Regions from separate parts of the Flavobacterium sp. GNP001 genome, predicted to be linked through region 3. Evidence: riboswitches for the same ligand, from Rfam matches in the RefSeq annotation. Region 3 holds a riboswitch; each other region holds the start of a gene.
The links. A riboswitch is a leader RNA that binds a small molecule or an ion and turns the genes downstream of it on or off. The one in region 3 is predicted to bind S-adenosylmethionine.

Region 1: linked by a shared signal. The riboswitch ahead of ACXX8U_RS06280 (Na+/H+ antiporter NhaC family protein) and the one ahead of ACXX8U_RS01070 (alpha/beta fold hydrolase) in region 3 are both predicted to bind S-adenosylmethionine.
Region 2: linked by a shared signal. The riboswitch ahead of ACXX8U_RS15115 (homocysteine S-methyltransferase family protein) and the one ahead of ACXX8U_RS01070 (alpha/beta fold hydrolase) in region 3 are both predicted to bind S-adenosylmethionine.

Annotation. Positions count from the first base shown of each region.
Region 1 covers NZ_JBTGUX010000001.1:1,469,206-1,480,128, reverse strand. The annotation lists gene ACXX8U_RS06295 (hypothetical protein) at 1-168, shown strand, start outside; gene sucD (succinate--CoA ligase subunit alpha) at 264-1,136, shown strand; gene ACXX8U_RS06285 (hypothetical protein) at 1,351-1,773, shown strand; SAM-I-IV-variant riboswitch at 1,888-1,984, shown strand; gene ACXX8U_RS06280 (Na+/H+ antiporter NhaC family protein) at 2,039-3,361, shown strand; gene fabG (3-oxoacyl-[acyl-carrier-protein] reductase) at 3,545-4,291, shown strand; gene ACXX8U_RS06270 (hypothetical protein) at 4,391-6,418, shown strand; gene ACXX8U_RS06265 (LysR family transcriptional regulator) at 6,430-7,326, shown strand; gene ACXX8U_RS06260 (YeiH family protein) at 7,400-8,380, shown strand; gene ACXX8U_RS06255 (zinc dependent phospholipase C family protein) at 8,526-9,524, shown strand; gene ACXX8U_RS06250 (LTA synthase family protein) at 9,584-10,923, opposite strand, start outside.
Region 2 covers NZ_JBTGUX010000014.1:6,484-17,406, forward strand. The annotation lists partial or broken gene ACXX8U_RS15090 (dicarboxylate/amino acid:cation symporter) at 1-866, opposite strand, end outside; gene gldA (gliding motility-associated ABC transporter ATP-binding subunit GldA) at 1,015-1,911, shown strand; partial or broken gene metF (methylenetetrahydrofolate reductase [NAD(P)H]) at 1,981-2,940, opposite strand; partial or broken gene ACXX8U_RS15105 (vitamin B12 dependent-methionine synthase activation domain-containing protein) at 3,036-5,209, opposite strand; gene ACXX8U_RS15110 (dihydropteroate synthase) at 5,179-5,718, opposite strand; partial or broken gene ACXX8U_RS15115 (homocysteine S-methyltransferase family protein) at 5,802-6,804, opposite strand; SAM riboswitch class I at 7,076-7,195, opposite strand; partial or broken gene ACXX8U_RS15120 (NAD(P)/FAD-dependent oxidoreductase) at 7,288-8,341, opposite strand; gene ACXX8U_RS15125 (precorrin-2 dehydrogenase/sirohydrochlorin ferrochelatase family protein) at 8,452-9,042, opposite strand; partial or broken gene cobA (uroporphyrinogen-III C-methyltransferase) at 9,045-9,820, opposite strand; partial or broken gene ACXX8U_RS15135 (ferredoxin-like domain-containing protein) at 9,813-10,923, opposite strand, start outside.
Region 3 covers NZ_JBTGUX010000001.1:275,567-286,489, forward strand. The annotation lists gene ACXX8U_RS01055 (carboxypeptidase regulatory-like domain-containing protein) at 1-780, shown strand, start outside; gene metK (methionine adenosyltransferase) at 859-2,109, opposite strand; gene ACXX8U_RS01065 (hypothetical protein) at 2,816-3,025, shown strand; SAM riboswitch class I at 3,259-3,366, shown strand; gene ACXX8U_RS01070 (alpha/beta fold hydrolase) at 3,444-4,406, shown strand; gene thrA (bifunctional aspartate kinase/homoserine dehydrogenase I) at 4,426-6,840, shown strand; gene ACXX8U_RS01080 (OsmC family protein) at 6,965-7,393, shown strand; gene ACXX8U_RS01085 (trans-sulfuration enzyme family protein) at 7,526-8,698, shown strand; gene ACXX8U_RS01090 (RrF2 family transcriptional regulator) at 8,800-9,210, shown strand; gene ACXX8U_RS01095 (sulfite exporter TauE/SafE family protein) at 9,258-10,226, shown strand; gene ACXX8U_RS01100 (phosphoadenylyl-sulfate reductase) at 10,238-10,923, shown strand, end outside.

The DNA.
Region 1 (10,923 bases), 1.2 Mb from region 3:
AATACCAACACCTGGGCTTTAGAGGAATTAAAAGTACCCGTTTACCCCGAGGAGAGAGTGTTTAAAATTATGAAAGATCGATTCAATCAGAAATACCCAAATATTAAAAATATATTTGTTTACTATAATTATCCCTACCAAAATAAAAACATCAATGAAGTGAAATAAAATTCTCTTGAGATTTTTATTGCTTTTGTTTTAAACTTTGCCCCTAAAAACCTATTTTTGCCTAACGATTTTAAAAACTACATAAAAAATATATCATGAGTGTTTTAGTTAATAAAGATTCCAAAATAATTGTTCAAGGTTTTACAGGAAGCGAAGGTACTTTCCACGCTTCTCAAATGATTGAATACGGTACAAACGTTGTAGGTGGTGTTACTCCAGGAAAAGGTGGAACAAGTCATTTAGATCGTCCGGTATTTAATACTGTAAAAGATGCTGTTGATCAAGCAGGTGCTGATACAAGTATCATTTTTGTACCACCAGCTTTTGCTGCTGATGCTATTATGGAAGCTGCTGATGCTGGTATTAAAGTAATTATTGCAATTACTGAAGGAATTCCAGTTGCAGATATGATTAAAGCTAATGCTTATGTAAAAGAAAGAAATGCAAGATTAATTGGTCCAAACTGTCCAGGTGTAATCACCCCAGGTGAAGCTAAAGTTGGTATCATGCCAGGTTTTGTATTCAAAAAAGGTACAGTTGGTATTGTTTCTAAATCAGGTACTTTAACTTATGAAGCAGCTGACCAAGTTGTAAAACAAGGATTAGGAATTACTACTGCAATTGGTATTGGTGGAGATCCAATTATTGGAACCACTACAAAAGAAGCAGTTGAATTGTTAATGAATGATCCTGAGACAGAATTAATCATTATGATTGGTGAAATTGGTGGTCAATTAGAAGCTGATGCTGCTAAATGGATAAAAGCTGACGGTAACCGCAAACCAGTTGTTGGATTCATTGCTGGAGAAACAGCTCCTGCAGGAAGAACAATGGGTCACGCTGGTGCAATTGTTGGAGGATCTGACGATACAGCTGCTGCTAAAAAACAAATCATGAGAGACAATGGAATTCACGTTGTTGATTCACCAGCTGAAATTGGTAAAAAAGTAAAAGAAATTTTAGGATAATCACCTGAAATTTAAATATTAAAAAGCCTCACATTTTGTGGGGCTTTTTTTGTTGTAAATTGAATTAAAGAAATATCTTTGCACTTTATTTAAAAAATCTTGCATCCAAGTTTTTATTTTAATAAAAAACAAAACATACGAATAGTTTTCAGTGAGCCTCACGATGTTGTGAGGTCTTTTTTTGTGAAAATCTATTCCATTAAAAATAACATATATGTACAAAGAATTAGAAAAATTCACGGTTACCAATCAATTTTTATTTAATGTTGATGATAGTTTAGAGCAAGTTTGTAATGCTTCTGAAGGATCTGGCGTGTTTTTAGTTTACGCAGTAGGTGACGAGAAAGAATTAATTATGGTTGGTTCTACGGGGACTGTTCAAAATAACGGCGCTTTGAAAATAAAAAATGGCGGTTTATTCGATAAAATTGTCGAAGGTCACCAATTTGCAAAAACAGGAAGAAAATATTCTTGGCCAGCTCAAATGAAAAAAGAAGCTATATCTGCTCTTGAAGTAGTTTGGTATGAGACTTTTAATAATGAAGTGAAATCAATTCCAACTGCTGTAGAAGGTCAAGTTTTACAATCATTTTTGGATGAAAACGGAAGGCTGCCTAGATGGAATGTTGCTTTCTAATAAATTTAGCATTTTAGATTAAGTACAAACGCTACCTTTTTCGGGTAGCGTTTTTTTATTATCAAATTTTAAAGCATTTGTTTGCAAATATTGTAATAGATTGTGTATTTTTGCACCCGTTATCACGAATCCTGCAAAGGGATAGCAACCTGCAACAACAAGCAAGGTGCTAAAACGATAAGCCAAATCCTTTGGAAAAAATGTTGTTTACATTCCCAATACCAGCTTTGTTTTTCGTCATAACACTTAATTTAAAATTATTTTTATGACAAATTTTACTAAGGAATCCGGAAATCCGTATGCTTTGATTCCGCTATTTATTTTTATTTTTACTTTTTTGGGTGCTGGTATTTTACTAGACGATTTTTATGCATTTCCTTCACCAGTTGCCGTATTGGTAGGTATTATTGCCGCATTTATATTATTTAAAACATCAACTGACGATAAAGTAGATACTTTAATTGCTGGTTGTGGTGATAGTAAAATAATGACGATGTGCTTGATTTATTTGTTCGCTGGTGCTTTTGCCGTGGTGAGTAAAGCAATGGGTGGTGTAGATGCCGTAGTAAATTTAGGGATTAGTACTATTGATGTGGCTTATTTTCCGTTAGGGATTTTCTTGATAGCCTCGTTTTTATCTACTGCTACAGGAACTTCAGTTGGGGCTATTGTTGCAATTGGACCAATTGCGATATCGCTCGCTGATAAAAGTGGTGCTTCAATGCCATTAATAGCAGGTGCTTTACTAGGAGGTTCTATGCTTGGGGATAATTTATCAATGATTTCAGATACGACAATAGCTGCTACTCAATCTCTTGGTTGTGATTTGAAAGATAAATTTAAGATCAACTTGTTTATAGCACTTCCGGCAGCCATTGTAACTATTTTAATTTTCTTTTATTTGGGTTTTAATTCAGATGTTGTTGCTGTCGATATTGCTAAAAATGATTACTCTTTGTGGGCTATTTTGCCGTATGTTTTGGTAATCGTTCTTGCCGTTGTGGGTGTTAATGTATTTTATACATTATTGCTAGGGACTATAATTGCAGGTTTGATTGGTTTTTATAACGATTCATTTACGGTAATGGAGTTTACTCAGAAAATTTATGAGGGATTTACGAGTATGACCGATATCTTTTTACTTTCGATGCTAACAGGAGGATTAGCTGCTATGGTTGATAAAGCTGGAGGTATTACTTGGGTTTTAAACCAGATTAAAAAAAGAATTAAAAGTAAAAAATCAGCACAAACAGGTATTGGAGTTTTAGTAGGTTTTGCCAATCTAGCTATTGCTAACAATACCGTTTCAATTGTGATTACTGGGCCTATTGCAAAAGAAATTAATGATGAGTACGGATTGAGCGCTAAAAAGTCAGCTACTATTTTAGATATTTTTTCATGCGTCATTCAAGGAATATTGCCTTATGGAGCTCAAATTTTGTTGATACTGAGTTATGCCAATGGCAAATTAGATTTTCTTGATATTTTGAGTAATGCATGGTATCATTTTTTTTTACTTGTATTTACATTGATTGCTATTTATGCTGCTTTTTGGGATAAACTAGCCTACCGTTTTTTGAAGGTATAATTGTAAAAATTATTGTTCATAATCAAGCCTAAATTTTTTTTAAAAAAGGAAATAGTATATATTTGGCAAGTCGTTTTTAGCCCTGATAGCAACGGAAATCCTTTTGGGTACGCGATAGCGGACCTAAAAGATTGCAGTGAATAGCAGGAATAGCTTCGAATAAAAAATAACTAATTTTTGATTATGAAATTACTAGAAGGAAAAGTTGCCATTATAACAGGCGCAAGTCGCGGAATTGGAAAAGGAATTGCAGAAGTTTTTGCAAAACATGGCGCTAATGTTGCGTTTACATACAGTTCATCAGTAGAGTCGGCAATGGCCTTGGAGAACGAATTAAATGCATTGGGCATCAAGGCAAAAGGATACCAATCAAACGCAGCGGATTTTAATGAAGCGCAAACGTTTGTGGATGCAGTTTTGGCTGATTTTGGTACGGTTGACGTATTGATTAACAACGCAGGAATTACAAAAGATAATTTGTTGATGCGTATGTCTGAAGAGGATTTTGACAATGTTATGGATGTGAACTTGAAATCGGTTTTTAATATGACAAAAGCCATTCAACGTACCTTTTTAAAGCAACGCGCAGGATCAATTATTAATATGAGTTCTGTGGTTGGTGTGAAAGGAAATGCGGGACAAACGAACTATGCGGCTTCAAAAGCGGGTGTAATTGGTTTTTCGAAATCAGTTGCTTTAGAATTAGGATCAAGAAATATTCGTTGTAACGTAATTGCGCCTGGATTTATTGAAACTGAAATGACTGCAAAGTTAAACGAAGATGTAGTAAAAGGTTGGAGAGATGGAATTCCGTTAAAAAGAGGTGGCTCTACTGAAGATGTTGCAAACGCTTGTCTTTTCTTTGCATCGGATATGAGTGCTTATGTAACTGGTCAGGTACTTAATGTATGTGGCGGAATGTTGACTTAAAACGTCATTAAAAGTTTTAAAATTCAAAGATTGACTGAATTTTAAACTTTAAAACATACTATAAGCTGTAAATTCTTCAAATCTTTTAAAAAAGAATAAATGACAACAAACACAATACTATTGATACTTTTATCTTTGATACTTGCTGGGGTGTTGTCGTATTTACAGTATATTTTTAAAGCCAAAAATCAAACTAAAACAGTTTGGTTTTTGGCTTTTTTGCGTTTTTTATCGCTTTTTGGTATTTTATTGCTTTTGATAAATCCGATCGTAACTCGTAAAACCTTAGAGTTATTTAAAACTCCTTTGGCAATTGTGGCCGATAATTCGAGCTCGATTTCTTTTTTAGAAGCTACCAAACAAGTCAAAGGAACAATGCAAGCTTTGCAAGATAACGCAGCATTACAAGAAAAGTTTGAAATACAATCTTTTCAATTTTCTAATACAATGGAGCCTTTTAGTAAGCTAGATTTTAAAGGAAGCCAAAGTAATATAGATGTGGTTGCTAAAAACTTGAAGAGTAATTTTAAAAACAAAACTTTTGCTACCGTTTTGATTACTGATGGAAATCAGACTTCGGGAAGTGACTACGTATTTCAATTCGATCCGCAAAACAAAGTATATCCTGTAGCTGTTGGTGATACAACAACCTATTTGGATTTAAAAATTAGTCAATTGAATGCCAATAAGTATGCGTTTTACAAGAATAAATTTCCTGTAGAAGTGTTTTTGCAATATGCAGGAAAGCAAAATGTCACGGCTAGTTTCTCCATTTCGCAAGGGAATAATGTTGTAGTTAAACAAAGCGTTTCTTTTTCTGCTTCAAAAAATACTGCCACTTTGAACTTGCTTTTACCTGCAGATAAGGTGGGATTGCAGATGTATCAAGCCAAAATAAGTTCGAATTTAACTGAAAAAAATAAATACAATAACGTAAAGAATTTTGCAGTTGAAGTACAAGATCAAAAAACAGCGATAGCTATTGTATCGGCTATTGATCATCCGGATATTGGTGCTTTTAAAAGAGCAATTGAATCTAATGCACAGCGCAAAGTAACAGTAGTTAAACCTAATCAAATTAACAACTTACGCGATTATAATATTCTTATTTTTTATCAACCAACTGCTGCTTTTAAAAGTGTTTTTGAAGGTGCTAAAAATGCTAAGATTAGTAGTTTTGTAGTGACAGGGATGGCAACCGATTTTAACTTTTTGAATCAACAGCAAAATGATTTGAATTTTAAAATGAGTGGCCAAAGTGAAGATTATTTGAGCGTTTTGAATACTGATTTTAATTTATTTGCTACTGATGATATCGGTTTCGATGCGTTTCCTCCGTTACAAAATGCATTTGGTACCATAACACCTAAAGCGGGTCTTGAAATTTTACTTTCGTCAAAAATACGAGTAATGAACACTAATGCACCACTATTGGCTTTTGCTGAAAATGAAAACCAACGCACGGCTTATTTACTAGGTGAAAATAGTTGGAAGTGGCGTTTACAATCGCACATAAAAGAAAAATCATTCGAAAAATACGACCGTTTTATCGATAAAATTATTCAGTATCTAGGATCAAAAGCAGCCAAAAAGCCTTTAGTTGTAGATCATGAAAGGTTTTACAATGCAGGAGAATCAATTGTTATTAGTGCCCAATATTTTAATAAAAATTATGAAGCCGATGACAAAGCACGTTTAACGATTAGCTTGCTGAATAAAAAAACAAAACAGCAAACGAATTATGATTTGTTGAAAGCGGCAAACGGATACAAGGTAAATCTTGATGGCTTGAAAGCAGGAACCTATCAGTTTACGGTAAAAGAACTCAACTCTAATACGACCTACAGTAGCAGTTTAGAAATTATTGATTTTGATATCGAAAAACAATTTGTTAACGCTGATATTGAAAGATTGTCTCAATTGGCATCGCAAACTTCAGGACAGTTATTTTTTCCGAATCAGGTTGACAAGCTTATTCAAACTTTGTTAGAAAATAAGGATTACCAAACAACTCAAAAAGAAATAGTTGTTAAATCACCACTTTTAGACTGGGTGTGGTTATTGGTCGTTATTGCACTTTTACTTGGTATTGAATGGCTCGTTCGTAAATACAATGGCATGTTGTAAAACTAAAAAATATGGATTTTAGGCTCAAAGTTTTTTATACCGTAGCGCAACGTTTGAGTTTTACAAAAGCTGCTGCCGAATTGTTTATCACCCAACCCGCGGTTTCGAAGCACATTCAGGAGTTAGAAGAGTATCATAAAATCAAACTTTTTGAACGCAATGGATCGCGAATTGCCATTACAGCCGCTGGAAATGTCCTTTTGAAACATGTAAAAAACATTTTTGATATTTACAGTGAAATCGACTTTGATATGAACGCATTGCTGCAAACACAGTCCGGTGTTTTACGAGTAGGAGCGAGTACAACCGTTTCACAATATATTATTCCGCCCGTTTTGGCTCAATTTCATCAAAAACTACAAGATGTTCAGGTTCGTTTATGGAACGGAAATACGGAACAGATGGAAACCGCCTTGCTTCAGCAAGAAATTGAAATCGGAATTGTTGAGGGAAAATCTAAGAATAAACTAATCAAATATACTCCATTTTTAAAGGACGAACTCGTTTTGGTTTGTAATAGTAAAAACCCATTAACCAAGCGTGATACAATAGGAATTGATGATTTGAAACAAATGCGGTTTTTATTGCGCGAGCAAGGCTCTGGAACACTTGAAGTTATAGATGATGCGTTGAAAGCTTTGGGTGTAAAACTATCCGATTTGCAAGTAGAAATGCAATTAGGAAGCACGGAGAGCATCAAATCGTATCTTATGAATTCAAACTGTGTGGCTTTCATATCTATTCACGCTATTCAAAAGGAGTTGCAGAATAAAGAATTGTATTTACTTGATTTAGATCGTTTTGCTATTGAACGCTTTTTTTATATAATTACTTTACAAGGAAAAACACATTCACTTGCTGATGTTTTGGCACAGAAAATCTTGAGTTATTATAACTTAAAGTTATAGTAGATTACAAGATACGATTGGTATAACAAAAACAATCGTCGCACCTTTGTACTGTCATTTTCAATACAAAATCGTGAAAACTCAAGTACAATCCAATTCAATAGTCATATTAAGAGAATTGTTAGCACAAAATAAATTGGCTAGCATTATCTTTTTTATTGTTTTACTTGTTTGTACAACAGGGCTTATTAGTCCGGCAATAGCTTTGTTACTCGGAATAGTGATTACTCATTTTTTCGGAAATCCGATCGCTATTTTCTCTCCAAAAATAATCCAATGGTTGTTACAGATATCCGTTGTTGGTTTGGGTTTCGGAATGCAATTAAAACATGTTGTAACTGCTGGTTCGGCTAGTTTTGGAATTACAGTGGTTTTTATCGCAAGTACTTTGCTGCTTGGAACGCTCTTGGGAAAATGGTTTAAAACAGATCGTAAAACGAGTCACTTAATTGCTTGTGGTACTGCAATTTGCGGTGGTAGTGCCATTGCGAGTATTGCACCCGTGATTCGGTCTACTGAAAAACAGACTGGCTTGGCACTTGGCGTTATTTTTATTTTGAATGCCATTGCTTTGTTTTTGTTTCCAATTGTTGGCCACCTTTTGAAATTATCTCAAAATGAATTTGGAATTTGGAGTGCCATTGCCATTCATGACACGAGCTCAGTTGTTGGCGCTGCAAATAGTTATGGCACAGAAGCGTTGCAAATTGCGACAAGTGTAAAATTAGCAAGAGCCTTGTGGATCATTCCCATTTCAATCTTCACCGCGTTATTGAGCAGTAACAAAGCGGGTTCAATTAAAATTCCGTATTTTATCATTGTTTTTTTGGGGATCATTATCATCCAAACTTATTTTCCTGTTGCTGATTTTATAACTATTAAGATTAATGCTTTATCAAAAATAGGTTTGACAATTACTTTATTTTTAATTGGTTCAGGTCTGACTAAAGAAATGCTTTTTACAGTTGGCGCTAAGCCATTATTACAAGGATTGTTATTGTGGGTTTTTATCGCGAGCGCATCTCTTTTGGCGGTAATATACTTTTATGATTGATATTTTAAAAAGACAATTAAGCGAATAATCATTTTTTGATAGAAAACAGATGTTAAGTAAAGCTTAATAATGCATTAGTAATTGCAGTTCTTTTTTTGAAAACCAATTTATTGAGATACATTTGCCTTTCTAAAAAAAAAATTAAATGAAAAATTTTAAACTGAAACCAACTCTTATTGTTTTTACCACAATTTGTGCAGCAGTAATACTGATGTCATGGGGTGTTGTAGGGCATGAGCGCATCAACAGAGCTGCTGTAATGGCGTTGCCAAAACCTTTACAAACATTCTTTTACAACCACATTGATTTTATCACGCAAGAAAGTACAGTTCCTGATTTGCGTAGAAATGTTTTGAATGACAAAATGGAGCCACCTCGCCATTATTTTGACATGGAAAACTTTGGTGATCCGGCTTCGTTTCCTAAAACTATGGAGGAAGCTAAAGCAAAATACGACGAGAAATTTTTGACCAAAAACGGAATTTTACCTTGGCATATTCAGGAGTTAATGGAAAAGTTAACAAAAGCATTTAAGGATAAGCGTAAAAACGAAATTCTTTTTATTGCGGGTGATTTAGGTCATTACATTGCAGATGGTCACATGCCATTACATACATCAGACAATCACGACGGACAAAATACAGATCAAAAAGGAATCCATTCTTTATGGGAAAGCCGCTTACCAGAGTTGTTTGCCAAAGATTATAAGTTTAACGTTCCACAAGGCGTTTATCTAGAAAATGTAGAAAAAGCGACTTGGGATTTGATTTACGATACGCATAGTTTAGTGGAACCATTGCTTGCCATTGATAAAAAGTTAAGAACAGCCACGCCACAAAATAAAATTTTTGTAACCGATGCGGCAGGTGTAATTGTAAAAAATAAATATGGAGGTACGATGTATTCTGATGAGTATGCTAAACAATTACATGCTGATATGAACGGAATGGTTGAAAAGCAAATGCGAAAAGCCATCACCGTTACGGCTAGTTTTTGGTACACGGCTTGGGTTAATGCAGGAAAACCAGACTTGAGCGGTTTAGATACTTCAGCACTAACTAAAAGAAATAGTAAATTGCTAAAAAAAGACATGAAGACGTATCTAAAAGGAGATCTTTTTGGACTAACAAGCGATAAAGAATAAAACTTTATTAAGTATCAAAAGCGGGTGAGACATATGTTTCACCCGCTTTTTTTTTATCATTAATTGAGATTGTCTTTTTTGTTTTTTAAAATATCAGAAGCTGTCTGGTAATAAGAAATAGTTTGATTTACAAGATCAGTTCTTTCTTTTTTTAGAGGTGTTTGGTCGTAAAGTAGTTGATAATTTGGATTAATTTTTTGACCAGTTTGTAGCCTCAACTGAAACTGTTTTACTTTTTGTTTGGGTGAAATTACCGTTAATACATTATCTTTTATTAAACCTAAATCTTGATAAGTAGCAACAAAAGCTCTTGGCCTGTAGTTTGCTTTTAGAACATCTTGTCCATAAAATTTGCTACGATAATCAAAATTTAGAAGACCAAGTACCGTAGGCATCACATCTATTTGTGACATTAGGTTAGTGTATTGTTTTGGTTCAATAAAACCAGGACTGTAAATCATCGCTGGAATGCGGTATTTATCAAGTGGTAAAGTAGTTTTTCCTGCACTTGATGCACAATGATCAGCTAGAATTACAAAAACCGTGTTTGCAAACCAAGGCTGTTTTTGCGCCATTTCAAAAAATTTGCGTAAGGCATAATCCGTATATTTAACACCACCATCACGTGATTTAGCATCGCCAGGAATATCTATCTTTCCATTTGGGTAAGTAAAAGGTCTGTGATTGCTAACAGTCATAATGTGGTTAAAAAACGGCTGACCAGTTTTGGCTTCCTGATTCATTACGTTAATTGCTTTGTGGTACATGTCTTCGTCACAAACGCCCCAAATGTTAGCAAAAGTGATTTCTTTGCGTGTAAAAGTCTTTTTGTCTACAATATCATAGCCGTTACCTGTGAAAAAATTCTCCATATTATCAAAAAAAGCATCACCTCCATACATGAATTTAACAGCATATCCCTTTTGCTTGAAAATGCTACCAGTTGAAAATTTGTTTTGATTATCCTCTCTTTTTACAACACTTTCGCCCGCAGTTGGAGGTAAGCACAAAGTAACTGCTTCAAGGCCGCGAACCGTTCTATTTCCGGTGGCATACAAGGTAGTAAACACTAAACTTTTAGTTGCTAAAGTATCCAAAAAAGGCGTTAAGCCTTTAGTATTGCCATACATCTGCATAAAATCGGCACTAAAACTTTCGATAGTGATCAAAACAACATTTTTTTTATTCTCAATTCCCTCATTATTAATCACATGTATTGAACTTGCTCCTTGCAATGATGGAATTTGTTCTTGAAGTAGGGCAAAAGCTTCATCCGAAGGCATTGTTTTATAAAATTTAAAATAGTCCAATTCGCTATGCACAAAAGCAAAATAAAACTTGTACAATCCGTTGGCTTGCAATTCATTGGTAAAAACATTTCGAGAGTTTTCTTTCGTCG
Region 2 (10,923 bases), on a different contig from region 3:
TCATTTGTTCTGCACCTTCCAGATTGGCAGGAATTGTTGCAATGCTGCTACAAGTTCCTAACGCCGTTAAAGAAGGTGTACATTTACTTCTTCCAAAACACTTTAAATCCTAATTTTCCTCCGGCGATAAAAGCGTACAAACTAAAAAACACGACAAAATAAAACGCGCAAACCGCATAATACAGTCCCAATGGTTTTGCATAAGCACCAAACAATTGCGGTCCAAAAATCCCAACTTGATATGCAAAATAAGCACCCAATCCTATTGGAGCTGTTTTCATAACCGAACGTGTAACAATTGTTTCATCACTTCATTACCTGAATTCAATGAACTCGACTGAAATCTTTCCCTTTTTTCGCCCGATTGCAAACTGGCAAATCCCATTAAAAACGAAAATATGATGAGCGCCAACATACTTTTTCGAGAAAGTAGCTCGATAAAAATCCCCCGCTGTAAGCAACTCGGGTAATTTGTGAACCTGTAGTGCTTTCCTGAATAGTTTCTAGTGGGATTTTAGAAATGATAATATCTTGCTGAATGGGAAATAAACAATACACCAACTATCATCAAAATAGCAGAAATCAGTACTGTACTTAAAAATACTCCAATGACAATGACAAACAATTTTCCTAGTTTCTCTGATTTTTCATAAATTAGCAATCGAAGATGCGATCGTAAAAAAAATCAACGGGATAATTGCTGTAAACAATAAATTCAGAAATATATCGCCCAAAGGCTTAATCACCTCTACTCCTTCTCCAAAAACTAAACCCAAAATACTTCCTGCCAGACTTCCGCCAAGTAGCAATAAAATACTTTTGTAATTTTTCAAGAAACTGCCCGATTGTGTATTTTTCAAATTCATATCTATATAGTTTAGGGTAAATATATAAATCTAAAACAGAATATCATCCCGCTTTGTAAAACTTTGACAAAGGACTTTTTAGCTATTGAGCTACAAAAAACAATAAATCAATGCTTTTTCTGTTTACTTTTGCAACAAATAAAATTCCATGTCAATAGAAGTAAATAATATATCAAAAAGCTACGGTGCCCAAAAAGCATTGGATAACATTTCGTTTTCTATAAAAAAAGGAGAAATCGTTGGCTTTTTAGGTCCAAATGGAGCCGGAAAATCGACTTTGATGAAAATATTGACAACCTACATTAATGCCGATGAAGGTTCAGCAATCGTAAATGGAAACGATGTAAACACTCAACAAAAAGCCGTTCAACTTTCTATTGGTTACCTTCCAGAACACAATCCGTTGTATTTGGATTTGTATGTGAGGGAATATTTGGCTTTCAATGCTGATGTCTATAAAGTAGCCAAATCCCGTATCGAAGAAGTAATTCAATTGACCGGTTTAAGTACCGAAAGTCATAAAAAAATAGGGCAATTATCTAAAGGATATCGCCAGCGTGTAGGTCTTGCCAATGCTTTATTGCACAATCCTGACGTCTTGATTCTTGATGAACCAACTACAGGTTTAGACCCAAACCAATTGATGGAAATTCGTAATGTGATTAAAAACGTGGGTAAAGACAAAACGGTTTTCCTTTCTACGCACATTATGCAGGAAGTTGAAGCGATTTGTGACCGCGTGATTATCATCAATAACGGCAAAATTGTTACCGATAAAAAACTAGACAACTTAATTTCCGAAGATGCAGCACAAGTTATCGAAGTAGAATTTGATTATAAAATAGAAGAACAAGCTATTTCCAAAATCGAAAATCTTGTTTCTTATAAAAATACACACGATATGATTTGGGAATTGACTTTCAAAGCGGATAAAGACATGCGCCCGGCAGTTTTTGATTTTGCCAATGCCAATGGTTTAAAAACCTTGCAGCTGAATCAGAAAAATAAAAATTTAGAGGCCGTATTTAGAGAGATTACGAAATAGTTACAACAACAAAAAAGCTCGTTTAAATCCAATTTTAAACGAGCTTTTTTTATGAAATACGATTAAAAATTAAAAAATCTTACTCGCAATTTGTCTAATATTTTCTGATTTTCCCATTGAATAATAATGTAAAACTGGAACGCCGGCTGCTTTCAATTCTAACGATTGTTGAATCGCCCATTCGATTCCTACTTGTCTAATATCCGCATTATTTTTACATTGATCAACAGCATTAATTAAATCTTCGGGTAAGTCGATTCGGAAAATTTGTGGCAATACCTGTAAGTGTCTTTGTACTGCAATTGGTTTAATTCCCGGGATAATAGGAACGGTAATTCCCATTTCTCTGGCTTTAGCAACAAATTCAAAGTATTTAGCATTATCAAAAAACATTTGCGTCACCACATAATCAGCACCTGCATCTACTTTTTCTTTCAATCTTTTCAAATCGGAAATTAAAGATGGAGATTCCAAATGTTTCTCCGGGTATCCCGCAACTCCAATACAAAAATTGGCTTTGTTATCAACATCCATCACATCATGCAAGTACTTCCCGCAATTCAGTTGGTTAATTTGTTTTACCAAATCAACAGCAAAATCATTTCCTCCTTGTTTAGGAACAAAAGACTGCTCGTCCTTCATCGCATCGCCACGCAAAGCCATCACATTATCAATTCCCAAATAATGACAATCGACTAATAAATATTCGGTTTCTTCTTTTGTATAAAACGACCGCAAAGCACATGAGGAACTGTATCTACATTGTACTTATGCTTGATTGAAGCGCAAATTCCAAGCGTTCACAGGACGCATTCTGGTAAGTTTTTTTTCCAATAATCCATTGCCTTTATCAACATAAATAAACTCTTCGCGAGAAGTGGTTACGTCGATAAATGGCGGTTTGAACTCCATTAACGGATCAATATTATCGTATAATTCCTGAATGCTTTTGCCTTTTTGAGGCGGAATAATTTCAAAAGAGAATAAAGTTTCTCCTTTAGCTGCTTCTATATGCTGTGTTACTTTCATTTTCTTTAGTTTGAAGTTTAAGGTTTAAGGTTTAAGGTTCTCTCGAACAACTTTAAACTTTAAACTTTAAACAAAATTTCAACTTTAAACTATTTCTAATCCGCAATATTCGGGTTCAACCATTTCATGGCTACTTCAGTTGAAACGCTTCTTCGTTTAGCGTAATCAATAACTTGGTCTTCCTTTATTTTTCCAAGTCCAAAATACTTACTTTCCGGGTTTCCAAAATAATATCCAGAAACCGATGAGGCTGGCCACATAGCCATACTCTCCGTCAAAGTCACTCCTATTTCTTGTTCTACATTTAGTAATTTCCAAATCGTTGGCTTTTCTAAATGGTCAGGACAAGCCGGATAACCCGGTGCTGGACGAATTCCTTTATAAACCTCTTCAATCATAGCCTCGGTAGTTAAATTTTCATCAGCAGCGTATCCCCATATTTCCTTTCGGATTTTTTCGTGAAGGTATTGGCGAAAGCTTCTGCAAAACGATCCGCCAATGCTTTCACCATAATCGAATTATAATCGTCCAAATCTCTTTCAAATTCAGCCGCCCATTCATCAACCCCAAAACCGGTCGTTACACAAAACGCACCCATATAATCCGTTTTACCACTATCTTTCGGAGCAATAAAATCCGACAATGCGATATTTGGAGCACCTTTAGTTTTTTGTGATTGCTGACGCAACGTCAAGAATGTCTGCAATGGTTTTCCGTTTTCATCACTCAATTCAATATCATCGTCGTTGACTTGATTCGCCGGAAAAATTCCGTAAATTCCTTTGGCTGTCAATTTCTTTTCTTTCAAAATAACTTCCAACATTTCTTGTGCATCTGCAAAAACAGAAGTTGCTTGCTCTCCTACTACCTCATCTGTTAAAATCGCCGGGTATTTCCCGAACAATTCCCATGTTCTGAAAAATGGTGTCCAGTCAATATAAGGAACCAAAACATCCAAATCGACTTCGATAGTTTGTTCTCCAATTACATTGGGTTTTACAGGAGTAAAATTCTCCCAATCCAACTGTAATTTATTTTTTCGGGCTTGCTCAATGGTTAGGAAATTTTTATCACGCGAACGATTTAAAAATGTTTCTCTAAACGCATCATATTCTGCTCTAATATCGCTTGCGTATATCTTTCTGTCCTTATTTAATAAACTTCCAGCCACCGTCACGGCTCTCGAAGCATCGTTTACGTGTATTACTGTTTCTCTATATTGAGGTGCAATTTTCACCGCAGTATGTGCTCTAGAAGTCGTTGCTCCACCAATCATTACTGGGATTTTCAGCCCTCGTCTATCTAATTCTTTGGCGAGATAAACCATTTCATCAAGTGATGGCGTGATTAATCCGCTTAATCCAATAATATCTACGTTGTGCTCAATAGCAGCTGCAATAATTTTTTCAGGTGGTACCATTACGCCCAAATCTACTATCTCATAATTATTACAGGCCAGCACCACGCTAACAATATTTTTACCAATATCGTGTACATCGCCTTTTACAGTTGCCATCAGGATTTTTCCATTTCCTTTTTTGTCACCCGCTTGTTTGCTAGCTTCAATGTAAGGCAACAAATAGGCCACCGCTTTTTTCATTACCCGCGCTGATTTCACTACTTGTGGCAAAAACATTTTACCGGAACCAAACAAATCACCTACAACATTCATTCCTGTCATCAAGTTAATTTCGATAACTTCAATAGGTTTTGTAGCTGCCAATCGTGCTTCTTCAACATCTAGTTCTATAAAGGCATCGACCCCTTTTACAAGTGAGTGGGTAATTCGTTCTTGAACGGTTCCCGAACGCCATTCTTGAACTGCTTTTTCATTATTCTTTACATCTCCTTTTACATTCTCTGCAAAATCCAATAATCTTTCGGTTGCATCATCACGACGGTTTAGGATTACATCCTCAACGTGTTCTAATAAATCCTTTGGAATTTCGTCGTAAATAGAAAGCATCTCAGGATTTACTATTCCCATCGTCATTCCGTTTTGAATAGCGTGGTACAAGAAAACGGAGTGCATCGCTTCCCGAACGGTATCATTTCCTCTAAACGAAAACGAAACATTACTTACTCCACCACTAATGTGTGCATCTAGCAAATTTTCTCGAACCCATTTGGTTCCTCTAAAGAAATCCAATGCGTTCAAGCGGTGTTCTTCCATTCCAGTTGCCACTGGGAATATATTTAAATCGAAAATGATGTCTTGCGGAGGAAAACCAACTTTGTTTACCAAAATATCATACGCAAACGCTGGCAAATTTCTATTCGGCGTTCGTAATTGTCAGCTTGACCTACCTCATCAAAAGCCATAATAATAGCCGCAGCTCCATAACGCTTAATCAATTTAGCGTGATGAATAAATTGTTCTTCTCCTTCCTTTAAAGAAATAGAGTTTACGACACTCTTTCCTTGAACTACTTTTAATCCTGCTTCTATAATATCCCATTTCGAGCTGTCAATCATGATTGGCACTCTGGAAATATCTGGTTCGGCAGCAATTAAATTCAGGAATTTTGTCATGGCATATTCACCATCCAGCATTCCTTCATCCATATTAATATCGATGATTTGTGCGCCACCTTCTACTTGCTCTTTAGCAATACTGAGTGCTTCTTCGTATTTTTCTTCCTTGATTAATCGAAGGAATTTTCTAGAACCTGTAACATTCGTTCGTTCACCAATATTCACAAAAACGCTTTCCGGCGTAATGATTAAAGGCTCTAATCCCGATAATACAAGGTTTTTTCTAGTTTCTGCTTGTGCCATTTTTTATTTTTTTGTGCCTCAAACCCAATAATTACAATGAATTCGTGGCTATAATTCAGACGCGGTAAAGCGCATCTTTACGTTTACATCGTTGCTGTTGATACTCTTGGTTTATAATCCTTCGCAATATCAGCAATCAACTTGATATGTTCTGGCGTTGTTCCGCAACAACCACCTATGATATTGACTAAATTATCGTCTAAATATTCTTTGATGAAAGCTTGCATTTGCTCTGGTGTTTCATCGTACTCTCCAAAAGCATTTGGCAATCCTGCATTAGGATGCGCCGACACATTGAACGAAGTGTTTTGTGATAAAGTTTGCAAATAAGGCTTCAACAAATCAGCTCCCAAGGCACAATTGAAACCAACACTTAGCAATGGAATGTGAGAAACCGAAACTAAAAAAGCTTCTACGGTTTGCCCTGAAAGTGTTCTTCCTGAAGCATCCGTAATGGTTCCTGAAACCATGAATTGGAATATCAATATTGCGTTCGTCTTTTACTTCTTCAATAGCAAAAAGTGCTGCTTTAGCATTTAACGTGTCGAAAATAGTTTCTACTAACAACAAATCACTTCCTCCGTCAATCAAAGCTTCAACTTGTTGTTTGTAAGCAATGCGCAAATCATCGAAAGTTACGGCTCTGTATCCCGGATCATTTACATCTGGTGACATGCTTGCCGTTCTGTTTGTTGGTCCTATTGACCCGGCTACAAAACGAGGTTTGTCTGGATTTTTGGCTGTGAATTCATCGGCTACTTCACGGGCAATTCGTGCCGATTCGTAGTTGAGTTCATACACCAAATCTTCAAGATGGTAATCTGCCATTCCGATAGTCGTTCCTGAGAACGTATTGGTTTCTACAATATCAGCTCCTGCTTCAAAATAAGCTGCGTGAACTGCTTTGATAGCTTGTGGTTGCGTTAGTGACAATAAATCGTTATTCCCTTTTAAGGAATGCGGAAAATCTTTGAAACGTTCTCCTCGAAAATCTTCTTCAGAAAAATTGTAGCGTTGCAACATGGTTCCCATAGCTCCATCGAGTATGAGTATGTTTTTTTTAATGGCTTCTTGAATACTTGACATTTCTTTTTATTTCTTGTAAATCTCGATAAGTATCGGATTCACACTTTTGATTAATAATTACAAAAGTTCACTATTTAAGCTCTTTAGCCCCGATTACAGTGAAAATCCTTTTACTTTTTTTGTTAAAAAAGTAAAAGATTGCAACGGAAAGCGGGAACGGTATTGGCAAAAAAACGCCAATTGTTCGCTCCTGATACTGAAATTAATTCAGTAGGCTAAATATCGATATGTTGTCAAGAAAAGGTTTGAGAAATACTAAGTGAGTATTCGTGTGTTATCTATCTTAGATACTGAAACTGGTTCAGCATAAAGTAGAATGTAGCACCTTCTTTAAAGATAAAGGGTTGCTAAGGTTTCATTGGGTCTTTCCCTCCGCCTTTCGTGATAACTTTCAATAAATATATGAACAGTGCAAAGTAAAGACATAGCGCTAATACTTGCAAGTATTAGCGCTATATTTTTTAACTAGTTTGTACTAAGTTGTTAAACTATGGCTTTCACCACGGCTTTTGGAGCTTCTTTACGAGTTCCGTCAAATCCGTCAACACCTGAAACTGTAGTATATTTCAATACATATTTCTTACCTGGATTGATGATTTGGTAGGCTGCCTGACACATTAATGTGGCTTCGTGGAATCCACAAAGAATTAATTTTAGTTTCCCTGGATAGGTATTTACGTCACCAATGGCAAAAATTCCTGTAATGTTCGTTTGGTAATCCAAAGCATTATTTACTTTGATGGCATTTTTTTCAATGTCTAATCCCCAGTCTCCAATAGGACCTAATTTTGGTGTTAATCCAAAAAGCGGAATAAAATAATCCGTAGCAATAGTTCTGTGCGCTCCATTTTCTTCAATATCAATTGATTCTAAATGCTCGGCACCGTTTAAACCAACTACTTCTGCCGGTGTAATCATTTTTATTTTTCCTGAGTTCTTCAATTCCTGTACTTTTTCTACAGAGTCTAAAGCGCCTCTAAATTCGTTTCTACGGTGAATCAAAGTTACCTCAGAAGCAACATTCGACAAGAAAATACTCCAGTCCAAAGCAGAATCTCCTCCTCCGGCAATCACTACTCTTTTGTCTCTGAATTTTTCCGGGTTTTTAATAAAGTATTTAATTCCTTTGTCTTCGTAAAATTCAATGTCTTCGATTAATGGTTTTCTTGGTTCAAAACTTCCTAATCCTCCAGCAATAGCAATTACTGGCGCATGAAATCTTTTCCCTTTATTTGAAGTCACAATAAAACTTCCGTCTTCTTGTTTTTCAATTGTTTCAGCACGTTCTCCGAGTGTAAAACCTGGTTCGAATCGCTTGATTTGTTCCATTAGATTATCTACTAAATCTCCTGCTCAATACTTCCGGAAATCCCGGGATATCATAAATAGGTTTTTTTGGGTATAATTCAGATAATTGTCCACCTGCTTGTGGCAAAGCATCTAAAATATGACATTTCAGTTTTAACAATCCTGCTTCAAAAACTGCAAATAAACCTGTTGGTCCGGCTCCTATTATAAGTATGTCTGTTTTAACCATTTTTTTATTCTTTATATAATGTAATTGTGCTAAACTATTTTACTGCAAATTAACGATTGATTTTTACTATTTTAAATGATAAATATCAGTCGAATTCTTTGCTCTTTATTCTATTCTCTTGGCTCTTTATTCTTCAACGACTCGGTAATTTCATTCATCTTTTGAACTTTTTCTTCGAAATTTCCTTTCAGCGTTTTGCGATATTCATTCAGGTTTTCGACCATTTTATTGATATCGTCCGGAATGATTTCTTCAAAAAACTCCCGTAATCTTTTGGCAGTTGTTGGTGATTTTCCGTTAGTTGAAATAGCGATTTTAACATTTCCTTTAGTTACAATTCCGCCCAAATAATAATCACATAATGGCGGTGTATCAGCAATGTTGCAAATCAGAAATCTTTTTCGGGACAAATCGTATACTCTTTTATTTACTTTTAAATCATCTGTGCAGGCAATTACCATGTGGCGTTTGCGAAGCATCCAGCGATTGAACTTTTTATGGGTTAATTGCACCGAAGGATGTTTTGCAGCCAAGCTTTCCAGTTCTGGTAAAAACTTTGGGGCAACTACCTCAACATTCGCATTCGGACTCGATTTCAACATGAAAGATAATTTTTCTAAACCCACATTTCCTCCACCTACAATAAGTACATTGAGGTTGTGTAATTTTAAAAATATTGGATATAATTCGTTCCTTTCCAATGTTATTGTATTTCTTTTGATATGAATTCTTCGTAAAACCCTTTCAATTTATTGCTTTCTTTGACTACTTCTCCAATCACAATAATGGCTGGTGAACTTAATTTGTTTTCTATTACCACTTCTTGGATTGTGTCAATCGTTCCAACTCCAATTTTTTCTTGTGGAGTAGTTCCGTTTTGAATAATCGCAACGGGAGTTTCTCCTTTGGATTCCTTTTGGAATAATGAAACAATTTGTGATAATTCTACTCATTCCCATCAAAATAACAACAGTTGCCGATGATTGCGCTGCTAAAGCCACATCATTTGACAATTTTCTATCAGAGGTTGTACCTGTAATTACCCAAAAACTTTCCGAAACACCTCTTTTTGTCAAAGAAATTCCTTGATAAGCGGGAACTGCTATCGATGATGAAATTCCGGGTACTACAAATGTAGGGATTCCAAAACTTTCTGCGAATTCTATTTCTTCGCTTCCTCGACCAAAAATAAATGGATCGCCACCTTTTAATCGAACGACATTTCCATAGGTAAGCGCATTATCAACAATCAACTGATTGATTTGGTCTTGTGTATATTCATGACAGCCTTTTCGTTTGCCTACAAATATTTTGATGGCATTTTTTGGTGCATGAATCATTATTTCATCATTGGCCAGCGCATCATACAAAACCACATTTGCTTCAGCAAGTGCTTTTACTCCTTTTAGAGTAAGCAAATCCGGATCGCCATGGACCAGCGCCTACTAAAGTTACTTTGGGTTGTACTATATTATGCATTAGCTAAATCTTTTGCTCTGTATTTTTCTACGTTTTCAAAAAAGGCAACTCCTTCTTGAATGTATTTTTGTGCAAATTCTGCAGAAGGCTCATTCGCTCTGATTTGGTATACTAAATCTTTGAACGTTGAGTTCAACTCGATTTTATTGCTTTCGATGAAAACCGTGTCAAACAAATCGATGATTCCTGCATGGTGATTTGTTTTTTGGTTTTCAGCAAGTAACAATGCTTTAGCTCCATTTACAAATCCTGCGTATGCCAAATAAATTGCATCAGCCCATTTTCCTTCATCAAAAGCTTCTTGTGCGAAAGTCATTTTATCTTTAGCTTCTAATATCAAAGTAGCTACTAAATCAATTACAACTCCAGCACATTCTCCTACTCCAACTGCCTTTACGTAGTTATCAGCATTTCCCCAATCTACAAAATCAGCTTCGGTAAGATTAGTCAAATCGGCTAATGGTTTCAAAAATTCGTAGAAGTATTTTTCTCCTTTGGCATCATAATAATTCAAAAATGATTGTCCGTTTCCGTTCGCTTCAAAATCATTTAAGATGAAACGTAATGCATCAGGTCCTCTTCTACTTGGAATTTTGATTACTTTGTCAGAAAATCTTCCGTTTCCGTTTCCTAAATTTCCTCCGCCTAATAACACTTGAAGTGCTGGCGCCACTAATTTCCCTGAATTGATTGACATTCCTTGGAAACCAATTTCGGCCATATTGTGTTGTCCACAAGCATTCATACAACCACTGATTTTAATCGTGATTTCCTGATTGTTGCTGTATTGTGGATATTCCGTTTCTAAAACTCTTTCTAATTCTACTGCGATTCCGGTGCTGCTTGCAATTCCTAAATTACAGGTGTCTGTTCCCGGACAAGCTGTAATATCTGAAATGGTATTGTAACCCAAAGCCACAAAATCTAATTTGGCTAATTCTTGGTAGAAAAACGGTAGGTTTTCTTCTTTTACGTGACGAATTAAAATATCCTGTCTCAAAGAAAAACGCAATTCATTAGCCGCATAATTTTTGATTAATTTTGCCAATGCTCTAGCTTTATCTGTATAAAAATCACCCAATAAAACTTTGATTCCAATCGCT
Region 3 (10,923 bases):
ATTTTTACCAATTTTAACAGCTTGTCACGAGGAAATGCGCAATTAGAAAATTCATTAGTTACGAGTCACCGTTTGAATTATTCGAAGTACAACTTGTATAATTTTACTACGATTTTTGCAAACATCAGTTATACAACTACCAAAGATCCAGTGGTTAATGGAGTTTCTTTCCAAAGTATTTATTCTACTTCGGACCGTTTGAATTTAGATGCTGAGAATGAAAATTTAAACGGAAATTTGTTTTACTCTAAAAGCTTCAAAAAGTATTATAAAGTTACTGCTGGAGCCAATGCAGGATGGAATCGCAATTTTGTATTAAATAGAAGAGTCCAAGGCGGAGTGACTCAAGAATTTATTCAAGGAATCGAGAATGTAAATCATGCGTACAACCTGGCTTTTGCAACGCAATTCAAAAAATATCCAAACGTAGATTTGGGTTACCGCGTGAATTTTTCAGAGCAAGCAGCTAATAAATTCACCACACAAACTCCAACAGTAAAGTTGAATTATTATTTCTTGAATGGATTGAATGTTAATTGGGACTACGCCTTTAACCGATTTAAAAATGAAACTAATGGTGTATCAAACGATTTTGAAATCATGACTGCTAGTTTGAACTACATCAAGAAAGATGCAAAGTTTGAATACCGCATTCAGGCGAATAACCTTTTGAACACCCGTTCAAGATTGAACAACTCATTTAGTGTAAATGGTTTTAATGCCAATGAAAATATCATCTTACCTCGATTTGTAACTTTCATAGTGAAGTACAATTTGTAAACTTCATTTAGCTTAAAAAGCAAAGGGGATTTAGCAACAACTAAATCCCCTTTTTTTATTAACTATGCTTTGAATTTTTTACAATCCAAAAGCAGTTTTTACTTGATCTACAAAATCTAATTTTTCCCAAGTAAACAATTCTACTTCAACGGTTTTTGTTAATCCACCAGGAGCAGAGAAAGTCTTAGTTACGGTTTCAGGAGTACGTCCCATGTGCCCGTATGCAGCAGTTTCACTATAAATTGGGTTTCTTAATTTCAATCGTTGTTCGATGAAGTACGGACGCATGTCAAAAATAGCTTCTACTTTTTTAGCGATTTCACCGTTAGTCAAATTCACTTTTGCAGTTCCATAAGTTTCGATGAAAATCCCCATCGGTTTAGCCACACCAATTGCGTATGAAACTTGTACCAAAATCTCATCAGCAACACCCGCTGCAACTAAGTTTTTGGCAATATGACGAGTAGCATAAGCAGCAGAACGGTCTACTTTACTTGGGTCTTTTCCAGAGAAAGCACCACCACCGTGAGCTCCTTTTCCTCCGTAAGTATCTACAATGATTTTTCTTCCTGTAAGTCCAGTATCTCCGTGAGGTCCTCCAATTACGAATTTCCCTGTTGGGTTGATGTGGTACTGAATGGCATCGTTAAATAAATGAGCATGTTCAGGATTTTTAGCAATAATTCTAGGAATCAATATTTCGATAATGTCTTTTTTGATTTTAGCAAGCATAGCAGCTTCTTCATCAAAATCATCGTGTTGCGTAGAGATAACAATCGCATCAATACGAGTTGGTTTGTTATCGTCGCTGTATTCTAAAGTTACTTGTGATTTAGCATCAGGACGTAAATAGGTGATTTCGTTATTCTCACGACGTAAAACAGCTAATTCTTGCAATAATTTGTGTGACAAATCAAGTGCCAATGGCATGTAATTTTCAGTCTCGTTAGTTGCATAACCAAACATCATTCCTTGGTCACCAGCGCCTTGCTCTTCTTTGCTTGCTCTGTCAACACCTTGATTAATATCAGCAGATTGTTCGTGAATAGCCGAAAGAATACCGCATGAATTAGCTTCAAACATGTACTCACTTTTTGTATAACCAATTTTTCGAATGACTTCGCGTGCGATATTTTGCACATCTAAGTATGTATTTGATTTAACTTCTCCGGCCAAAATAACTTGACCAGTAGTTACTAAAGTTTCACAAGCTACTTTTGATTCAGCATCAAATGCTAGAAAGTTATCAATTAATGCGTCTGAAATTTGATCTGCAATTTTGTCTGGATGTCCTTCGCTCACAGATTCTGACGTAAATAAATAGGCCATAAGTTTTATTATTTTATAAAATTAAGCGAGAAAAAATAATTGCTGAAAAGGTCTAAAGGAGAGTTCCTGCTTTAGCATTTTTTTACTGAAAATTATTCAGTATTCACAATGAATTTATTTCATTATGAAGAGGTTGCAATCAGTTCAAATTTTTCCTCTTGTATTTGGGTGCAAAGGTATGAAACCATTTTGAATTGCAAATTAAACTTAACTTTTTTTTGCCGATAAAAAATCGGCCCTTTTAATATGTTTTTTGAAAATAATTTGAATTAATTCCTTGACGCTCTTGTTTTTGTCATAATTAAGTTGCATATTTGACTTTCAAATCAAAACAAAATGAAAATTTCAATCTGCTTTTCGCATAAAGTCGCACAGGAAAATTCCTGAGGGATGCTTATAGCATAATTTTAATTTAAAATTATATACTAAAGCTTCCTGAACAAGGAAGCTTTTTTTTTGAGAAATTCGAATATCACACAAACAATAGATGAATCAATACGTTTTAAATAATTACATAAAACAGTCAGTCCAAATTTCGATGCATTGCGTTGCAAAAGCCGCATTTGGCACTCCCTATTCGTGAATCCCAAGGATAATAATAAGTACAAACTACTTAAAACCCTTTTGGATTTACATCTAAAAGGGTTTTTTGCTTTAAGAAATTTATGAACAGAAAAACAAGAGTAACATTTTAACAACCAATAGTATGAAAACAAAAAGAAGTTTATCAGATCCGTTTCGTTTTTTACGAAAGTTCAATTTTCGAAACAAGAAAATCAAAGCAGTTGAAGCTGTAAATGTTTTAATTCACCCACGATTTGAGTTCGTAACTAATGATGCAATTGCTCAAAAGTTAGTCCCAAATTCATTACTTTTTTTAATGTATTCTCAAGAGAATGAAGAGTTATTTATTTAAGGCAATAGCTTTTCAGGTTAAAAATATTTGTAACCCAGTAATTAAAAAGGTTGTTTTGGCAAGGTAAAAAAATGGTTTTGTTCTAAGTTACCTTGTCAGGACTTCCTATGTTTTTAATGTTTGTACCAAAGTAATTTACTTTGCGACGTACAAAAATCGATTGCGTATTTAAATTTGGTGGTTACCGAAATTAATCTTTAATTTGCACTCACAAAGTTCACAACAGTATTGAAATGTTATAAAGAAAGGCAGAGGGATTAGACCCGATGAAGCCTTAGCAACCCTTCGATTTATCGAAGAAGGTGCTGCATTCTACCACGCCCATCGTGGAAAGATAACACTAAGAATTTGTCTAGATAACACCTAGCTTTCTTTCTAATATTTCCAAACACAAGTCCTAATTATAACAGATTTGAAATTGGAAAATAAACCAACAACTATTACTTTACACAATTTCACCACGGAGTCAGGTGCAATTTATGTTGCTCTAAACTTAAGTTATCAAGCTTTTGGATTGCCTTTGCATACAGCTCCCCTTGTTTTGGTCAATCATGCGCTAACCGGAAATTCACAGGTGGTGGGCGATAACGGTTGGTGGAATGACCTAATTGGCGCTAACAAAACTATCGATACTACCAAATATACCGTACTTGCTTTTAACGTTCCTGGAAATGGATTTGATGGCGCTATAATTGAAAATCATCTTGATTTTACAGCAAGAGACATCGCTAGAATTTTTATTGAAGGGATTCGTTTTCTTAAAATAGAACGACTTTATGCTATTATTGGAGGTTCTGTAGGTGGTGGAATTGCCTGGGAAATGGCCGCATTAGAACCAACAATAACCCAAAAATTAATTCCTATTGCAACCGATTGGAAAGCGACAGACTGGCTTATTGCCAATTGTTTTTTGCAAGAACAAATTCTGAATAATTCGTCTAAACCCATTCAAGATGCCCGCGCACACGCGATGTTGTGTTACCGAACTCCAGAATCATTTACGGCAAAATTTCAGCGAACCACTAATGAGGAGTTAGCCATTTTTAATGTTGAAAGTTGGTTGTTGCATCACGGCGAAAAATTGCAACAGCGTTTTCAATTGGCATCCTATAAAATGATGAATCAATTACTGAAAACTATTGATGTCACTCGCAATCGGTCATCATTTGAAGATACAATCGAAGCTGTAACGGCAGAAATTCATATCATCGCAATCAATTCGGATTTGTTTTTTACAGCCAATGAAAACAAAATCACTTTTGAGCAACTACAAAAATTAAATAAAAACGTCAGTTATCAAGAAATAGTTTCCATTCACGGACACGATGCTTTTTTGATAGAATACAAACAATTACACAATTTGCTTCAAGATTTATTCTAAGCTACAAACACACAACACAATGAAAATATTAAAATTTGGAGGTAAATCGTTATCAAATGGTGACGGATTAAATAAGGTGGTTGCCATAATAACAGACAAAGTAAAGCAAGGCGAAGAAATTGCAGTTGTGGTTTCGGCACGTGGTAACGCAACAGATGAATTGGAACAAATTTTAACCATTGCTTCTCAAAACGGAGATTACAAGCCACTTTTTGAAGATTTTAAAAAATACCAGCAAGATGTTTATCATGCTGTTGATTTGTCTGAGGAGTTTACTATTTTAGAAAAATTGTTTGAAGGTGTAAGTCTGATTGGCGATTACAGTAAAAAAATTAAAGACCAAATTTTGTCTAAAGGCGAATTGCTTTCGGCAAAATTACTTACGGCAATCTTGATAGAAAAAGGAATCCATGCTCGTTTTACCGATACGCGTGAATTGATAAAAACCGATGCTAAATTTGGTGATGCACAACCCTTAGAACAACTTTCGAAGAAAAATGTAGTTGCTTTTTTTAAGCAAAACACGGAAAATACGGTTAATATAATCACGGGTTTTATAGGTTCTACGACCAATAATGATACTACAACTTTAGGTAGAAACGGGAGTAATTACACCGCTTCGTTGATTGCCAATTATTTAAATGCCGAAGAATTACAAAATTACACACACGTTGACGGAATTTATACTGCCAATCCTGATTTAGTTGTCGATGCTAAGAAAATTGATCATCTATCGTTTAATGAGGCGAATGAGATTGCTAATTTTGGAGCTACTATTTTGCACGCCAAAACCATCATTCCGTTATTAGAAAAAAACATTCCGCTACGTATTTTAAATACTTTCAATCATGAAAATAAAGGCACTTTAATTACTTCGAATTCTAACAAGGAGGGAATTAAAACGCTTTCGGTTCTTGAAAATGTGGCTTTGGTCAATCTGGAAGGAAGAGGTTTGCTTGGTAAAACAGGTGTCGATGCTCGAATTTTTAGAGTAATGGGCGACAATAATATCAGTGTAAGTATCATTTCGCAAGGTTCATCAGAGCGTGGAATAGGTTTGGTTGTGGCTGCTGACAAAGCTACTACTGCCATGATTGAATTGGAAAAGGAATTCGAAAATGATTTCTATTCGAAAGATGTCAATAAAATAACTGTGGCTGATGATGTTGCTGTCATCTCTATTATCGGGCAGGATTTAAGTACGTTTCACAAGCCTTACACCGCATTAATCAAGAATAAAATTGTTCCGATTCTCTTCAATAATACGGTGACTGGTAAGAATGTGAGTTTGGTTGTTAAAAAATCACAATTGCACAAAGCCTTAAATGTGATTCACGGAGAGATTTTTGGCGTAGCCAAGAAAATAAATATTGCTGTTTTTGGTCACGGTTTGGTGGGCGGTACCTTGATTAATCAAATTTTAGAATCGGCAGCAGCCATCGAAAAAAGAAAAGATATCAAATTGAATGTATTTGCCATTGCCAATTCTAAGAATGTGCTTTTGAATAAAAACGGCGTGACACCTAACTGGAAAAACGAAATTCAAACCAACGGATTCTCGTATAAAATTGATGATGTGATTGCCTACGCAAATGAGCATCATTTAGAGAATTTGATAGCGATCGATAACACGGCAAGTGCTGATTTTGTTTCGAATTATATTTCGTTAGTAGAAAATAGTTTCGATTTGATTTCGTCAAACAAAGTAGCCAATACTTTAAGTTATAGTTTTTATAAAAAATTACGAAAAGTTCTGGCGGAAAACCAAAAGACCTACCTTTATGAAACCAATGTTGGAGCAGGATTGCCGTTGATTGATACTATTAAATTGTTGCACCTTTCTGGTGAAAACATCACAAAGATTAAAGGAGTTTTCTCGGGAACATTGAGTTATTTGTTCAATAATTTTTCGGCCAAAGACGTGCCGTTTAGCGAAATTTTAAAAGAAGCCATCGATAATGGATATACCGAGCCAGATCCAAGAGAGGATTTATGCGGAAATGATGTAGGACGAAAATTATTGATTTTGGCTAGAGAATTAGACTTGCAAAATGAGTTTGAAGAAATTGCGATTCAAAATTTAATTCCAGAACATTTGCGTAGCGGAGATGTAGGAGAGTTTTTGAATAAATTGACGGAGTTCGATCCTATTTATGCAAAAATAAAAGTCGATCAAAAGCCCAATCACGTGTTGCGTTATATAGGAGAATTATCGGGAGATTTGCAAAATGACAAAGGAAATCTAGAAGTGAAATTAGTTTCGGTGCCATCAGATACGGCTTTGGGCGGATTGAAAGGTTCAGATTCTTTCTTCGAAATTTACACTGAATCGTACGGAGACAGACCAATTGTAATTCAAGGAGCTGGCGCAGGATCAGCAGTAACGGCAAGAGGTGTTTTTGGTGATATTCTAAGGTTGTCTGATAAGGGGTAATTGAAGTGAAAAGTGAAAAGTGAAAAGTGAAAAGTGAACAGTTTTCAGGAATCATAATTTAAATATAAAAATAGTTGTATCCGCGTGAGAGAATCCGCGTTATCAGCGTTCAAAAAATATAGCAATGAAAATAACATTAAACAGAGTAAACGACAATTTCCATTTCGAATTAAAGAACGAAAGAGGGCATATAGTAAACGTAGACAGCCGACCTGAATACGGAGGAAATGATATGGGTGCCAGTCCGATGGAATTAGTATTGATGGGAGTTGCGGGGTGTAGCGCCATTGATATGATTTCGATTTTGAAAAAACAACGTCAAGAAATCACGTCTTTCAAAGCTGAGGTTGAAGGCGAACGCGTACAAGTTGGAGAAGCAAAACCTTTTAAAAACATCCATGTGGTGTTTTATTTAGAAGGTGATATCAAGGAAGACAAAGCAGCAAAAGCCGCGCAACTTTCTTTTGAAAAATACTGTTCAGTTTCTAAAACATTAGAACCAACAGCGACCATACATTACAAAGTAGTTTTGAACGGAGTCGAATTGACGTAAAGTTAAATTTATAGAGTTTTAAAACTTTAATTTTAAATAATAAAGAGTTTTTAGAAATAAAAATTAATCTTAGTGAATCTTGGTGATTCCTTCGTGAATCTTTGTGAAACAACTCTTTGAAATATAAAAACAATGAACGAACAAGAATTTGGTTTCGAAACCCAAGCCATACGCAATCAGTTAGAAAGAACACAATATTTAGAGCATTCTGTGCCGTTGTACCTCACGTCTAGTTTTGTATTTGAAGATGCCGAAGACATGCGTGCTTCATTTGCAGAGGAAAAAGACAGGAATATTTACAGCCGTTACAGCAATCCAAATAATAACGAATTTATTAGCAAAGTGTGCGCTATGGAAGGTGCCGCTGCTGGTTTTGCCTTTTCATCAGGTATGGCCGCGGTGTATTCTACTATGGCTGCTCTATTAAGTTCAGGGGATCATATTGTCTCTTCGAGCAGTGTTTTTGGTGCCACGCATTCGTTGTTTATTAATTATTTTCCAAAATGGAATATACAAACCTCGTATTTTGACATCAATCAACCCGAGACTATTGAAGGTTTGATTACGCCTGATACAAAAATTCTTTTTGCAGAGTCACCAACAAATCCCGCTGTTGATATCATTGATTTGGAATTGCTTGGAAATATTGCCAAAAAGCATAATTTAATTTTAATTATTGACAACTGTTTTGCAACGCCTTATTTGCAGCAACCAATCAAATGGGGAGCGAATTTAGTGGTGCATTCCGCTACCAAATTAATGGATGGTCAAGGTCGCGTTTTGGGCGGAATAACCGTTGGGGATGCTGATCTGATTCAGAAAATCTATTTGTTTTCCCGACTTACAGGACCTTCTTTATCGCCTTTTAATGCGTGGGTATTGTCTAAAAGTTTAGAAACATTAGCCATTCGATTGGATAGACATTGCGAAAATGCCTTGAAAGTAGCAGAGTTTTTGGAGAACCATCCGCAGGTGAATAAAGTGAAATATCCTTTTTTGAAATCGCATCCTCAATATGAAATTGCGCAAAAGCAAATGAAGTTAGGCGGAAATATTGTTGCTTTTGAAATCAAAGGAGGATTAGAAGCCGGAAGAGCTTTCTTAGACAAAATAAAATTGTGTTCGCTTTCACCAAATTTAGGAGACACCAGAACTATTGTTACGCATCCAGCCTCTACAACGCACAGTAAATTATCTGTCGAAGAACGTTTGGCGGTGAGTATTACCGATGGATTAGTACGTGTTTCTGTTGGTTTAGAAACCGTAAAGGATCTAATTGCCGATTTGGAGCAGGCGCTTTCGTAACGGATAGATTTGGGATTAACGATTTTAGATTGTAGTTTTGGTTCAAACAATGCAATGTTTCATGCTTGCGAATCTTTTTTATACAATTCTAAAACAGTAAAATGCTCTCAAAAAAAACAAAATACGGTATAAAAGCTTTGACCTTTTTGGCGCGCCGAGAAGACCAAACTCCTGTTGCGATTGCGGATATTGCCAAATCTGAAAATATCTCACTCAAATTTTTAGAGAGTATTTTATTGTTGTTGCGCCATTCTGGTTTTCTGGGAGCCAAAAAAGGAAAGGGCGGCGGTTATTATTTGATAAAAGAACCGAAGGACATCAGCATGGCCAAAGTATATCGCATTCTGGAAGGGCCAATCGCCTTATTGCCGTGTGCCAGTCATAATTTTTATGAGCCTTGTGACGATTGTACCGATGAAGCCACTTGTGCAGTTCGTAAATTAATGACAGAGGTGCGTGATAATACGCTTATGGTTTTGGAAAATAATAGTTTAGCAGATATTGCATTTTAAGTTTTAATTAGAAATAATGTTTTGTAATTAAAGTAAATATATTATTTTTGCACAATAATCTAGTAACCCGATGGGGTAATAGTTTTAAATTAAATTTTGTTGAATTGAAAGGAATGGATAAAGAATTAGAAGTGAATAATAATACTGAAAGCCCTACGATAAGTTTTGTAGAACGATTATGGGTACTTGTTCCTGCAATTCTGTTGATAGGATTATTGGTGACATTAGCGTACAACCACCATGATGAATTTTCAGTGAACGGTTTGATAGCCGGCTTTGATCAAGAGTTTTTAATTTTTTTCTGCATTGGAGTATTTGCACAATTAGTTGATGGAACGTTAGGAATGGGTTATGGAGCAACTTCAACTTCATTCTTATTAGCGTACGGAATTCCGCCTGCCATCAGTAGTACAGGTGTTCACGTGGCAGAAATGTTCACTACAGGAGCTTCGGCAATTTCACACCATCGTTTTGGAAATATCAACAAAAAACTAGTAAGACATTTGTTAATTCCAGGTGTTTTGGGTTCTGTTACTGGAGCCTATTTGTTGTCGGATGTAATTGATGGTGAAGTAATAAAACCATTTATTGCTTTGTACATGATTGGGTTGGCAGTGATCATTATTAGGAAAGCATTAAAAAAGAATCTAGTAAAAAAGAAAACTAAGAAATTAGGTGTATTGGCAACTTTTGGAGGTTTTATGGATGCTGTAGGAGGCGGAGGATGGGGACCGATAGTGACTTCTACTTTATTAGGAAATGGAAGAAATCCAAGATACACAATTGGCTCGGTGAACGCAGCAGAGTTTGCAGTAGCTTTTTCAAGTGGATTAACATTTATGTTTTTTGGAGGTATTCAAGGATGGCAAGTAATTATTGGATTGATTTTAGGAGGCGTAATGGCAGCTCCATTAGCCGCATTTTTAGTGAATAAGATTCCAAGGAAATCAATGATGATATTAGTAGGTGTTTTAATTATTCTTTTGAGTTTAAAAACCTTATCAAAACTGCTGTAAAACGAAATAAGATTATGAGTAAAGAATTAGTAGCGGCATTATTAGAGCATACAGAAGACCTTAGTTTAGAGGAAACGTTTGTTTATTTAGCGGCCGAATATAAAGATAAAGTAGTTTTTTCGACCTCTTTTGGTCAAGAAGACCAAGTAGTTACAGCAATGATTGCCAATAGTGGTGCTGAAATTCAAATTTTCACATTGGATACAGGTCGATTGTTTCAAGAAACGTATGATGTTTTTCATAAAACCCAAAAAAAGTACAATCAAAACATTAAAGTATTTTTTCCCGAGGCAGCTGCAGTAGAAAATTTATTGGAGACTAAAGGGCCTAATAGTTTCTACGAATCGGTCGAGAATAGAAAAGAATGTTGCTCTATCCGTAAAGTAGTGCCTTTGCGCAAAGCTTTAAAAGGAAATTCAATCTGGATCACGGGTTTAAGAGCAGAGCAATCCGAAAACAGAAATGATTTGGCATTATTTGAATACGATGCACATTTTGAGATTATCAAATTCAATCCACTCTTAAAATGGACTTTGCAGGAAGTCGAAGAGTATTTAGAAAAAAATAATGTGCCACAAAATGCATTACACAAAAAAGGGTTTGTAAGCATTGGTTGTGCGCCCTGTACAAGAGCCATCACTCCAGATGAAGACATCAGAGCCGGACGATGGTGGTGGGAATCCAGTCACAAAGAATG